One region of the Enterobacter cloacae complex sp. HYC074_NIDB genome, then DNA from elsewhere that is predicted to be linked to it. Evidence: predicted binding sites of a transcription regulator. Region 1 holds the regulator's gene; each other region holds the start of a gene.
The links. The regulator CRP, encoded in region 1, controls carbon source genes, mostly activating them, when cyclic AMP is high. The targets are predictions, from matches to a motif close to ATGTGANNNNNNTCACAT.
Positions count from the first base shown of each region.

Region 1 (3,262 bases):
TCAGTGAAAGATAGCTTTTGAGCGCGGGCAGCAGCGGCAGCCGTTTTTGCTTATCGGCCATCAGGTCGCGGGCATAAAGCGGGCGCTGGGTGCGTAACACCCGGGCGATGCGGCTGAAATGCCAGGCAGCAAATTGCCCGACCGGGTTATCCGCGTGCTGACGCGCAATCTTTTCCAGCGCGCCGAGCTGTTTGTCCATGTTAAAGCGCGTCGGGTAGCGGTGATAGAGGATATCGTCAGCCAGCACTCGCAGGCGGGCCGCGACGGTCTGCGCGTTCCAGCGGATCACCGCTTCTGCATGGCTGCGCTCCACCAGCTTTTGCACCTCTTCCGGATTATGAAGGCTGACGGAGATATGCTCCTGCAAATCCAGCCCGACCTGGAAGATTCGCAGCAGCCGCTTGTATTCATGATTTTTGTTGGCGGCAAGCATGTGCAGCTGCTGATAGCACTGGCTGATCAGATCCACCACTTTTTGCTGGCGCGCCAGTAGCGGCGGCAGGGATTTTTCCGGGTCGGTATGTTGAGTGAGCAGGGTGTATTTTGCTTCGCAGTATTCAGCAAGCTGCACGTAGAGCAGGCTCAGGGATTCGCGCAGCGGCTGTTCCCGCCACAGCCAGAACCAGAACCAGTTAAACAGCCCGTACCACAGCGTGCCGAGGGCGTAGATCAGCAATGGCTCCCACACCGGCATGTTGCCTGCAAGGCTTAAGGTGAAGATGGCGGCAATCAGCGACGCGGGAAGCAGGCGGGCGTGTAGCGAGCTGATTTCGGCGGTGACGCCGAGCGTCATCGCCAGCACGGTCAGGATCAGAGGCAGAGGAATGTCGCGGGCCAGTAAGAGCTGTACGGCAAGGCTACAGCCGGCAAACAGGCAGCCGCCAATAATCAGACGTTTAAAAAAGCGTTTATGGGGCGTATCCAGACCGGCAATGTTGCAGCAGGCGGGCACGAGGGAAAACAGCAGGCCTTGCTGAAGATGTCCGAGGATCAGGCCCACGGCCACGGGAAGACACAACACCAGCGTTTGTCGCAGTGCGTAGTTAACTTCCGGGTGATAGATCAGCCTGCGCCACATGAGGAGTAGAGACAAAAACGGCGTGCCACCCTGCGGCGGCACGCCGTTTGACCGGAATTAACGGGTCCCGTAAACCACGATGGTTTTACCGTGGGCGGAGATCAGGTTCTGATCTTCCAGCATCTTCAGGATACGGCCCACTGTTTCACGGGAGCAGCCGACGATCTGACCGATTTCCTGGCGGGTAATTTTAATTTGCATACCGTCAGGGTGAGTCATGGCGTCTGGTTGTTTCGCCAGGTTCAGCAGCGTCTGCGCGATACGACCGGTTACGTCCAGGAAGGCGAGGTTACCTACCTTCTCAGAGGTCACTTGCAGACGGCGTGCCATCTGGGAAGAGAGACGCATCAGGATGTCAGGGTTGACCTGAATCAGCTGACGGAATTTCTTATAAGAAATTTCAGCCACTTCACATGCTGTTTTTGCACGAACCCAGGCGCTACGTTCCTGGCCTTCTTCAAACAGGCCCAGTTCACCGATAAAATCGCCCTGGTTCAGATAAGAAAGGATCATCTCTTTCCCTTCTTCATCTTTGATCAGCACGGCCACCGAGCCTTTAACGATGTAATACAACGTTTCCGCTTTTTCACCCTGGTGAATCAGCGTGCTCTTTGATGGGTACTTATGAATGTGGCAATGAGACAAGAACCATTCGAGAGTCGGGTCTGTTTGCGGTTTGCCAAGCACCATGCGCTGTTATCCTCTGTTATAAGCTGTCACCAGAGTCATAAGATGCATCCGGACTCTGGGGTTGCAATCGAATTCTTACCCATACCTGGGAAGTCGGCTGTCGTAACGTTTCGCAGCCAGTAAAGTTTGATGTCCTCTGCATACATGTGTAACGTCAATGTATTACTGTAGCATCCAGAGTGTTTTAGCATAGCTTTCGCCGCGTGTCTCCTGGTGTCTCGCTTCAGCATGACGCAGGTCGCCTTCCGTTGCGAGAAATGTAACGTACACGTAATCTGTCATAAAAAATGCAACGTTGGAGTGAGTGAATATGCAAGCGCGTGTGAAATGGGTTGAAGGGTTAACGTTCCTGGGCGAGTCTGCTTCCGGGCATCAGGTTTTGATGGATGGCAACTCCGGCGATAAAGCGCCAAGCCCGATGGAGATGGTGCTGATGGCGGCGGGCGGATGCAGCGCGATCGACGTGGTGTCGATCCTGCAAAAAGGCCGTCATGGCGTGACCGATTGTGAAGTGAAGCTGACGTCAGAACGTCGCGAAGAGGCGCCACGCCTGTTCACGCATATTAATCTGCACTTTATCGTCACCGGCAAAGAACTGAAGGATGCGGCGGTCTCGCGTGCGGTTGACCTGTCTGCGGAGAAATACTGCTCTGTGGCGTTAATGCTGGAGAAAGCGGTAAACATCACCCATTCGTATGAAGTGATAGAGGCTTAATTATTGGGGCATCGTGCGTGTTGATGCCCTCACCCTAACCCTCTCCCACGGGGCTGAGGGATCCCCAGTAATATGGTCATGCCACCATGACCATATTACTGTACTCTTTTCCCAGCTTTTTCATCTCGTTACCTATATTCAGTCGCCTTACTTTATCAGGCTCATGCCGGATCACTTCTTCTGCCAGACTCAGGTAGGACAGAACCCGTTTATGCCTGACGCTGCTTGCCTGATAGTGCCTGTGTAAGCACTGTCTTTCGGCCCTGTAGCCTGCCAGCCACATCACCAGACTTGCCATCGCCGCCACCATATTCAGTACTTCCAGTCGTCCTTTTCCCTGGCTCCGGCTCAGCCTCAGACCGAACCCGAAGCGTGGACTCTTGTCGTCCCGGAAGTTTTGTTCTATCTGCATTCTGCGGCTGTACAGCGCCATTATCTGGTGTGGCTCCAGACCTTCTGCATTACTGAACAGCAGCCACGGCTCCCGTGCGCTGCTGCGGTGTTCCCGCTGTGTTTTTGGCATTCCGCCCTTTCCATGACGCCCTGCTTCCGGGCGCCTGTGCAGATAAAACCGTCCGTAACAGGGCGTACGTGGTTTACGGGACAGGACACCGTGCCCCACGCAGACCGGTTGCCCGGAGGCCTCAAGCTCGCTGATTTTCATCCACTTTTTTTCTCCGTCCAGCCGGAAGCTGATGCAGCCCCTGACCCTGCCGGTAAAGCTCCAGCCCAGCTGGCTGACATGCCGGAACCAGTCTGTTCTGAAGCCGGCATCCGTA
Region 1 is NZ_CP114214.1:4,354,183-4,357,444, reverse strand. It holds gene O1724_RS21275 (YccS/YhfK family putative transporter) at 1-1,078, opposite strand, end outside; gene crp (cAMP-activated global transcriptional regulator CRP) at 1,136-1,768, opposite strand; gene O1724_RS21265 (OsmC family protein) at 2,079-2,483, shown strand; gene O1724_RS21260 (IS4 family transposase) at 2,560-3,262, opposite strand, start outside.

Region 2 (3,262 bases), 1.2 Mb from region 1:
GCCGTGTTTCACCGGCGTGTTTTCGACAAACGCCGCAAGCTGTTCACTGATGCGGTAGCCCAGCGCATTGGCCTGTTCGTTCTTACCGTAACGTCCCGTAATGCCTGCTTTCTGGCACAGCACGTTCACCGCTTCGGCCAGACCGTACATGCCAAACATCGGCACAAAGCGATCGGCATCAATCAGCCCCTCTTTTACCAGGAAGCTATTCTCAAAGAAGCCGGATTGTTCATATAAAAAATCGCAGCGCGCATTAATGATCGCGATTTGTTGCTGGCAGTAGTGGGGAAGGGTACGGGTGAAAAAGTCTTCCGGTGAGCGGCTGTGTTCCGCAATCGCTTTCAGGTTTAGGCGCACCAGCGTGCTGCCGCCGCCCGCCAGCGGCAGGGAGTTGTAACAGCTCACCACGCCATAGCGACCTTTTGTGAAAATTTTATCATTCACCGGGCCATTATAAATATGCGGCTTACTACATTCACAAATGTTTTTCGCCACGCTCAGCAGCAGATCGCTGGGGGTTACATCCGGGTCGTAGATAAAGGTCAGGTTCGGCGCAACCTGCTTTAGTTCTGCATCTGCGCGAAGGATGGCTCGGGTGACAGGCGTATCCGCCGGGCCGATATTGGCATGCATAAACGCATCGGGCAGCGTTCTGTCCAGGTAACGCCAGAAACGTTTTATTCGGCTATCGATTTCATCCTGTGTTAGAATTTTAACATAGGGGCTGAGTATTTCATCGAGCTGGCCCAGATAGACCGGCATCGATGTGACGGACGGAACATGGTGATAAAGGATAGTGAGCAGCGAGAGGGCATCATCCAGATCTTTCGCCCCTTCCAGCTCCAGCCATTCTGAGCCGTTAGCCAGAAATTTAGCGTAGTCCGGCAGCACGTAGCGCGGTTTGTAAGGCGCATGGCCTTCGAACATGTCGCAGATGAATCCCTCGTTCAGTGCGGCGCGGGCCGCCTCTGGCAGAGCGGGATAGGGCAGATTGTTCTCCGCTTCCAGCGCCAGAAAATGACGTTTTTGTTCTGGGGTTAACACCGGGCTGGTCACAATGTGCTGGCAACGTTGTTGCAGGGCGTCGGGCATGTTCACTTCCTTGGTTGTTCTGCGGATAGTGAACGAATTGTAGGAAGCCAGCCTGGTGGCGCTTTTGATCAGAAAGGGGATATCGCCGATTTAGTCAGCAATTAACGCACTAAAATTTGAAGCAGATCTCATTACAGTAATGCAAATTTGCACACAGTTTTCATTAACTGTGATGAATGTCGAAGTGTGGATGCGGGTGAATGTTAGAATACTCACAGACCCGCAAGGTAAAATTTATACGGCACTGCCGTTGGAGAATGTTATGACCGATTTAACTGCAAGCAGCCTGCGCGCGTTGAAACTGATGGACCTGACCACCCTGAACGATGACGACACCAATGAAAAAGTCATCGCCCTGTGCCATCAGGCGAAAACGCCAGTGGGTAACACCGCCGCCGTTTGTATCTATCCGCGCTTCATCCCGATTGCCCGCAAAACGCTGAAAGAGCAGGGCACGCCGGATGTGCGCATTGCCACCGTAACTAACTTCCCGCACGGCAATGACGATATCGAGATCGCGCTGGCAGAAACCCGCGCGGCGATTGCGTACGGCGCAGACGAAGTTGACGTGGTATTCCCGTACCGCGCGCTGATCGCCGGCAACGAGCAGGTCGGTTTTGACCTGGTGAAAGCCTGTAAAGACGCGTGTGCGGCGGCAAACGTGCTGCTTAAAGTGATCATTGAAACCGGCGAGCTGAAAGAAGAGGCGCTGATTCGTAAGGCGTCTGAAATCTCCATCAAAGCGGGCGCGGATTTCATTAAAACCTCTACCGGTAAAGTGCCGGTCAACGCGACTCCGGAAAGCGCGCGCATCATGATGGAAGTCATCCGTGATATGGGCGTGTCCAAAACCGTTGGCTTCAAACCGGCAGGCGGCGTGCGTACCGCAGAAGACGCGCAGCAGTTCCTGGCGATTGCCGACAAGCTGTTCGGCGCCGACTGGGCGGACTCCCGCCACTACCGCTTCGGCGCGTCCAGCCTGCTGGCCAGCCTGCTGAAAGCGCTGGGTCACGGCGACGGTAAGAGCGCAAGCAGCTACTAAGTTGAATTGCCGGGTGGCGCTACGCTAACCCGGCCTACAGGATCGTGGGGCGGGTCAACATACCCGCCGCCATTCACCCGATTCCGCATGGAGGTTACCGTGTTTCTCGCACAAGAAATTATTCGTAAAAAACGTGATGGTCATGCATTAAGCGACGAAGAAATCCGCTTCTTTATCAATGGCATTCGTGATAACACCATCTCTGAAGGGCAGATTGCGGCTCTGGCGATGACCATTTTCTTCCACGATATGTCGATGCCTGAGCGCGTGTCGCTGACCATGGCGATGCGAGATTCAGGAACCGTTCTGGACTGGAAAAGCCTCAACCTCAACGGCCCGATTGTGGACAAACACTCCACCGGCGGCGTGGGCGACGTGACCTCCCTGATGCTTGGCCCGATGGTGGCAGCCTGCGGCGGTTACATCCCGATGATTTCCGGGCGCGGCCTGGGCCACACCGGCGGTACGCTCGACAAACTGGAAGCCATTCCGGGCTTCGATATCTTCCCGGATGACAACCGCTTCCGCGACATTATTAAAGACGTTGGCGTGGCGATTATCGGCCAGACCAGCTCTCTTGCTCCGGCTGACAAGCGTTTCTACGCGACGCGTGACATTACCGCGACTGTAGACTCCATCCCGCTGATCACCGCCTCTATCCTTGCCAAAAAACTGGCGGAAGGTCTGGATGCGCTGGTGATGGATGTGAAAGTGGGCAGCGGCGCGTTTATGCCAACCTATGAACTCTCTGAGGCGCTGGCCGAAGCGATCGTTGGCGTTTCCAACGGCGCGGGCGTGCGCACCACCGCACTGCTGACGGACATGAACCAGGTGCTGGCCTCCAGCGCCGGTAACGCGGTTGAAGTCCGCGAGGCTGTGCAGTTCCTCACAGGCGAATACCGTAACCCGCGCCTGTTCGATGTCACCATGGCGCTGTGCGTTGAGATGTTAATCTCCGGCAAGCTGGCCAAAGACGACGCTGACGCGCGCGCGAAGCTTCAGGCGGTGCTGGACAACGGCAAAGCGGCGGAGATCTTTGGTCGGATGGTGGCGGCGCAGAAAGGCCCGACCGACTTTGTGGAAAACTACGCGAAATACCTGCCCACCGCGATGCTCAGCAAAGCGGTC
Region 2 is NZ_CP114214.1:716,882-720,143, forward strand. It holds gene O1724_RS03505 (YjjI family glycine radical enzyme) at 1-1,092, opposite strand, end outside; gene deoC (deoxyribose-phosphate aldolase) at 1,355-2,134, shown strand; gene deoA (thymidine phosphorylase) at 2,234-3,262, shown strand, end outside.
Region 2: a site for CRP is predicted at 1,207-1,224, ahead of deoC (deoxyribose-phosphate aldolase). Genes of this name have one in related genera too.

Region 3 (3,262 bases), 430 kb from region 1:
TCCATAATGATGACCTTCGACTCGAAGCTCAGCACCTTCGCGATTTCCACCATCTGCTGATCGCCGATGGAAAGGTCGCCCACCAGTCGGTCGCTCTTAAAGCGCAGATTCAGCTTCGCCAGCAGTTTGTCCGCTTCGGCATACATGGTTTTCCAGTCGATTTTGCCAAACCGGTTCACGAACTCACGGCCGAGGAAGATGTTCTCCGCAATGGTGAGCTGCGGGATCAGGTTCAGCTCCTGGTGGATGATGCCGATGCCCGCTTCCTGAGAGGATTTCGGGCCGTTGAAGGTGGTCTCTTTACCCAGCCACAGCAGCGAACCGGCATCGCGTTGGTAGATACCGGTCAGCACTTTCATCATGGTGGATTTGCCGGCGCCGTTTTCGCCCACCAGCGCCATGACGCGCCCGGAATAGACGTTCAGCGCCGCGCCGGAGAGGGCTTTTACGCCCGGGAACGATTTATCGATCCCTTTGAGTTGCAGTAATGCGTCCATGATGGCCTCAGAAGGTGACGCCAGCACAGAGAATGATATTCGCATACGGGGAACACTCCCCGCTGCGAATCACCGCCTGACTGTCTGCGGTTTGTTGTTTGAACTGCTCGTGCGTTGTGTAACGAATTTCTATGGTGTTTCCCTGGTGCTGTTGCAGTTGCTCAATGTGGCTGAGCAACGTTTCGTGGAGTTGCGGATTATGCTGTTTGATTTCCGCCGCGAGAATGGCCGCCTCAACCTGCATCTCCGCGGTGACCACTTCCAGTACCTGCATGAACGAGGGCACGCCCTGCGTTAACGCCATATCGATACGGGTTGTGCTGCGCGGAACCGGTAAGCCTGCATCGCAAACCACCAGCGTATCGGTATGCCCAAGACGGGAAATCACCGATGAGATTTCTGAGTTGAGTACTGTGCCTTTCTTCATTTTTTGCTCCACTAGCGAAACGTTTCGCTAAAAACAGTGTAGCCGCAGAAGTGTTCAGAAAACCATCATGACGTAACGGATTTGTGATCAACGTCGAAACGTTTCGCTAAGTGAAATGCAGAGGAGGTAAATGCAAAACGGTAACCGTCAGGTTACCGTATTTTATGGTTGCGCCCTCTCCCTGTGGGAGAGGGTCGGGGTGAGGGCATCAGCCCGCACGGAGTCTTAAATCTCGACCTGCGTGCCCAGCTCAATCACGCGATTAGGCGGGATCTCAAACTGGTCAGGCGCACGCAGGGCGTTACGTTGCAGAATGAGATACAGCTTGCCGCGCAGGCGCAGATACCATGGGCGCTTGCCGATGATCAGCGACTCGTGGGACATAAAGAACGACGTCTCCATCATGCGGCAACTCAGGCCTTCCAGACCGCAGCGGTGGAACACCTCTTCCACGTTCGGCGTTTCGCGCCAGCCGTAGCTTGCCACCACGCGCCAGAAGGTTGGCGACAGCTGTTCAATCTGTACGCGACGCACGTTGTGAACGTACGGCGCATCTTCAGTACGCAGCGTCAGCAGGATCACGCGCTCGTGCAGCACTTTGTTGTGCTTGAGGTTATGCATCAGCGCAAACGGGATTACGTTCAGCGCGCGAGACATATACACCGCCGTGCCCGGCACGCGCACCGGTGGGGATTTCTCCAGCGAGGCGATCATGGCCTCCAGAGAGTTACCGTGCTCATGCATACGACGCAGCAGGCGGAAACGTTCGCTCTTCCACGTCGTCATCACAATAAACATCACCAGACCCAGCGTCAGCGGCAGCCAGCCACCGGAGACAATCTTGTCGAGATTCGCAGAGAACAGCGGCACGTCGATACAGAGGAAGCCAACCAGGATCAGCCCCACGAGGAACTTATTCCAGTGCCAGTTACGGTACGCCACGGTGGTGGAGAGAATAGAGGTCAACACCATCGTTCCGGTTACCGCGATACCGTACGCCGCCGCCAGATTACTGGAGTGCTCAAAGCTGACGATGACAATCACCACCGCGAAGTAGAGCAGCCAGTTGACGAACGGAATGTAGATCTGGCCAGACTCCATCTCTGAGGTATGGATAATGAGCATTGGGGAGAGATAACCCAACCGCACGGCCTGACGCGTCAGGGAGAATACGCCGGAAATGACAGCCTGAGAGGCAATGACCGTCGCCAGCGTCGCCAGGATCAGCATCGGAACCAGCGCCCAGTCCGGCGCCAGCAGGAAGAACGGGTTTTTAATCGCTTCAGGGTGTGCAAGCAGCAGCGCGCCCTGACCGAAGTAATTCAGCACCAGTGAAGGCAAGACCACGCTAAACCATGCGACGCGAATAGGGAGTTTCCCGAAGTGGCCCATATCCGCATACAGCGCTTCAACACCGGTAATGGAAAGTACCACCGCGCCCAGCGCCACAAACGACACCACTTTATATTCCAGGAAGAAATGCACCGCCCACAATGGGTTCAGCGCGTGCAGGACATCCGGGTTGGCGATAATACTGCGTAAGCCCAGCGCCGCCAGGATCAGGAACCAGGCCAGCATAATAGGCGCGAACAGCTTACCCACCAGCCCGGTACCGTGTTTTTGTATAGCAAACAGTAACGTCAGCACGATAATAGCGAGTGGCACCACCCACGTATCAAGCTGTGGCGCGACAATCTCCAGCCCCTCTATGGCCGACATTACCGAAATCGCCGGCGTAATCACGACTTCTCCATAGAAGAAGCTGCCGCCAATCAGGCCAATGATGACCAGCACGGAGGTCATTCTTGCAGACGTATTGCGCCCGGCAAGGGACATCAGGGTCAGAATACCGCCCTCGCCCGCGTTATCAGCCCGCATAACGAAAGAGAGATACTTAAGGGAGACCACCAGGATCAGCAGCCAGAAGATGAGCGAGAGGAAACCAAATACGGCGTCACGCTCTACACCAAAACCAAACTGACCGGACAGACATTCACGAAGCGTATAAAGCGGGCTGGTGCCGATATCACCGTAGACAACCCCGATCGCCGCAAGCGTTACTGCGGGTAATGATTGCTTATTATCAGTGCTCATAGACTAGTCTTTTCGTTTGAATAACAAATGTGTGCTTAGTCCCTTGGCCCACAAAAAGCGCACAGTATGCACGATTCAATGCAAAATCGTACCCCTAAATGCAGCCACATTAATGTAGCGCAAAGAAAATAGCGCCGCACTTCAGCCTATTACCAGGCCAGACCGAAACGTCTATACTCGCTTCAATTAGCCGCCACGACGGCGAAAGGATGCAAAACTATTATGGCTCACTCACATTTATTAG
Region 3 is NZ_CP114214.1:4,781,106-4,784,367, forward strand. It holds gene rbsA (ribose ABC transporter ATP-binding protein RbsA) at 1-497, opposite strand, end outside; gene rbsD (D-ribose pyranase) at 505-924, opposite strand; gene kup (low affinity potassium transporter Kup) at 1,150-3,018, opposite strand; gene ravA (ATPase RavA) at 3,241-3,262, shown strand, end outside.
Region 3: a site for CRP is predicted at 1,006-1,023, ahead of rbsD (D-ribose pyranase). Genes of this name have one in related genera too.

Region 4 (3,262 bases), 350 kb from region 1:
CAGGCCTTCAGCGTTTCGGTTTCGGCGATAAGCTCGGGCAGGTCGGTGATGTTCTGCTCTTTCAGCACCCGCTGGAGCAGCCACAGGCCCATGATGTTCTTCAGCACCCGGTAGCGCCCTTCGGCACCGCCTTCGTTGGTGATGTTCGCGGCCAGCGCGGCATCGCTGGTGTAGGGCGTTTTGCTCTCAAAGCCCATCAGCGACCAGGTGCCGGATGAGAGGTAGGCCGCATCTTAGCCGGCGAGCGGCGAGGCAATGACCGCGCTCGCGGTGTCGTGGCTGGCGACGGCGACAACGGGGATTTTATTCCCCTGCGGGCAAAGCCAGTGGCCGATCACATTGCCCGGATGGGTTGGCGCGCCAAACCAGGACGGCGAGGCGCCCGTCCAGGCCAGCAGATGTTCATCCCAGTTATCGGTGTTGATGTTGACCAACTGCGTGGTGGTGGCGTTGGTGTATTCCCAGTTCATGTTGCCGGTCAGACGGTAGCTTAAGTAGTCCGGGATCAGCAGCGCATGCGCCACCTTTTCGACCAGCTCTGGCTGTTGCTCAACCAGCGCGCGCAGCTGATACAGCGTGTTAAACGGCAGAAACTGAATGCCGCTGCGACCATAGATGTTCTCCTTGCCAAGCTGGGCGATGGCGTGCGCCATTAGCCCATCGGTGCGGCTGTCGCGGTAGGAGACGGGCAGGCCGACGCGTTCGCCGTGACGGTCCAGCAGTACGTAATCCACACCCCAGGTATCAATGCCGATACTGTCGATGCGAATACCGTCTTCGCAGACGTTGTGAAGTCCGGTGCGGATCTCTGCTTCCAGGGCGTCGATATCCCAGGTAACAAAACCGTCCTGTTTTTGCAGACAATTGGCGAAACGGTGCATTTCGCGAAGCGTAAGGGTGTGCAGGTCGCAGTCCCAGGTGGCGAGCATTACACGGCCGCTGGATGCGCCTAAATCGACAGCCACACAATGGCGAAAAGTCATGGTCGGGTCCTTTCTTAAGTCATTAGCGAGGAGTGTAAGAAAGGGAAGAAATAGCCACCTTCTCGCCACTGACAGCCCAAATCTCGCGCTGGCAAGAAAGCAAAGATGAACGTGAGGGAGTTCACAGTTTCCAGTAATGGCGGGGTTTGCAGGCAGTGTGACGCTGACCGCATTTCCCGATCTTTCCGCCTGTTTCTTGAAAAACCGACAGCTTTTGCGCGGTTTGCTGTCAAAAATTTAAGGTGAGCGTGAAAGGCCTTAATTACTATTTTGAGAACTTTTCTCATTGGTGGGGGCCGTTATGACCGTACTGCACAGCGTCGATTTTTTTCCTACGGGGGCTTCGCCGGTCGCGATTGAGCCACGGCTGCCTCAGGCTGCGTTCCCGGAGCATCATCATGATTTTCATGAAATTGTGATTGTTGAGCACGGAACGGGCATCCACGTGTTTAACGGTCAGCCGTATACCATCAGCGGCGGTACGGTGTGCTTCGTGCGCGATCACGACAGGCACCTGTATGAACATACCGACAACCTGTGCCTGACCAATGTGCTCTATCGTTCTCCGGATGCGTTCCAGTTTCTTTCCGGGCTGAATCAGCTGTTGCCGCAGGAGAAGGACGGCCATTATCCGTCGCACTGGCGGGTGAATCAGTCCACGTTGCAGCAGGTGCGTCAGCTGGTGAGCCAGATGGAGCAGAGCGAGGATGGACAGGAGACGCACGCCATTGCTACCCGCGAGCTGCTGTTTATGCAGCTGCTGGTGCTGCTGCGGCGCAGCAGCCTGGTGGAAGGGCTGGAAAATAACGACGCGCGCCTGAATCAGCTGATGGCATGGCTGGAATATCATTTCGCCGAAGATGTCTGCTGGGAAACGCTGGCGGATGACTTTTCGCTCTCGCTGCGCACGCTGCATCGTCAGCTCAAGCAGCATACCGGCCTGACGCCGCAGCGTTACCTTAACCGTCTGAGCCTGATCAAAGCGCGTCACCTTTTACGTCATACCGACGAAAGCGTCACCGATATCGCCTATCGCTGCGGTTTCGGCGACAGTAACCACTTTTCGACGCTGTTTCGCCGGGAGTTTAGCTGGTCGCCGCGCGATATTCGTCAGGGGAAAGACGCGTTGCTTCAGTAACGCGAGGGCAGTCACCGTTTTTTTGCTGCAAAAAGGCTAATAATGTCCGGTTATTCGCCGTAGAGGTTGTGGTGTGGCTGCTCAGCTCATTCTTCGCAAAGATGATTTTTTTGCCTCCGCGAGTCAGGCCGTCGCGGTGGCCGACCGCTACCCGCAAAACGTCTTCGCCGAGCACACCCACGAGTTTTGCGAGCTGGTGCTGGTGTGGCGGGGCAATGGCCTGCACGTCCTCAACGACCGTCCCTACCGCATCACGCGCGGAGACCTGTTCTACATCCGCGCTGAAGACAAACACTCCTACGCCTCGGTTAACGATCTGGTGTTGCAGAACGTCATCTATTGCCCCGACAGACTTAAACTGAATGTCGACTGGGCGGGCAATATCCCCGGTTTTCATGATGCCAGAGGCGAACCGCACTGGCGCTTAAGCAGCAACGGCATGGCTCAGGTGCGCCAGACGATTTCCCAGCTGGAGCAGGAGAGCCAGAAGAGCGATCCGGTGGCAAACCAGATGTCGGAGCTGCTTTTCGCCCAGCTGGTGATGACCCTGAAGCGCCATCGTTACGCTACGGATAATCCCTCTGCCACCATGCAGGAAGCGTTGCTGGATAAGCTCATCACCCGGCTTGCGGGCAGTCTGAACAAGAGTTTCGTGCTGGAAAAATTCTGCGAGCAGGAGCAGTGCAGCGAGCGCGCGCTGCGCCAGCAGTTCCGCACCCAGACGGGGATGACGGTAAACCACTATCTGCGCCAGCTGCGCATCTGCCACGCCCAGTACCTGTTACAGCATACGGAGCTGATGGTGAGTGAAGTGGCGATGCGCTGCGGCTTTGAGGACAGTAACTACTTCTCGGTGGTGTTTAACCGTGAGGTGGGGATGACGCCGGTTCAGTGGCGTCATCGCAGTCGAAAGGCAGCGTAATCAGTTCGCCATGCCGAGGCCGACGATATTGGCCGCAATGATAATCACCACGCAGCCCAGGCTCAGCACGCCAACCGGACGACGCCCGGCGTTGTTCCACTCTTTCAGCACCAGCCCAACCAGCCCGCCGCACAGCACGTAGAAGCTCATGTGCAGCATCCAGCTCATGTAGTCATACTGCGCCGGAATACTGGCGTGACCCCAGGCGTAGAAGAAGAA
Region 4 is NZ_CP114214.1:4,707,532-4,710,793, reverse strand. It holds partial or broken gene rhaB (rhamnulokinase) at 1-983, opposite strand, end outside; gene rhaS (HTH-type transcriptional activator RhaS) at 1,285-2,121, shown strand; gene rhaR (HTH-type transcriptional activator RhaR) at 2,195-3,043, shown strand; gene rhaT (L-rhamnose/proton symporter RhaT) at 3,044-3,262, opposite strand, start outside.
Region 4: a site for CRP is predicted at 1,139-1,156, ahead of rhaS (HTH-type transcriptional activator RhaS). Genes of this name have one in related genera too.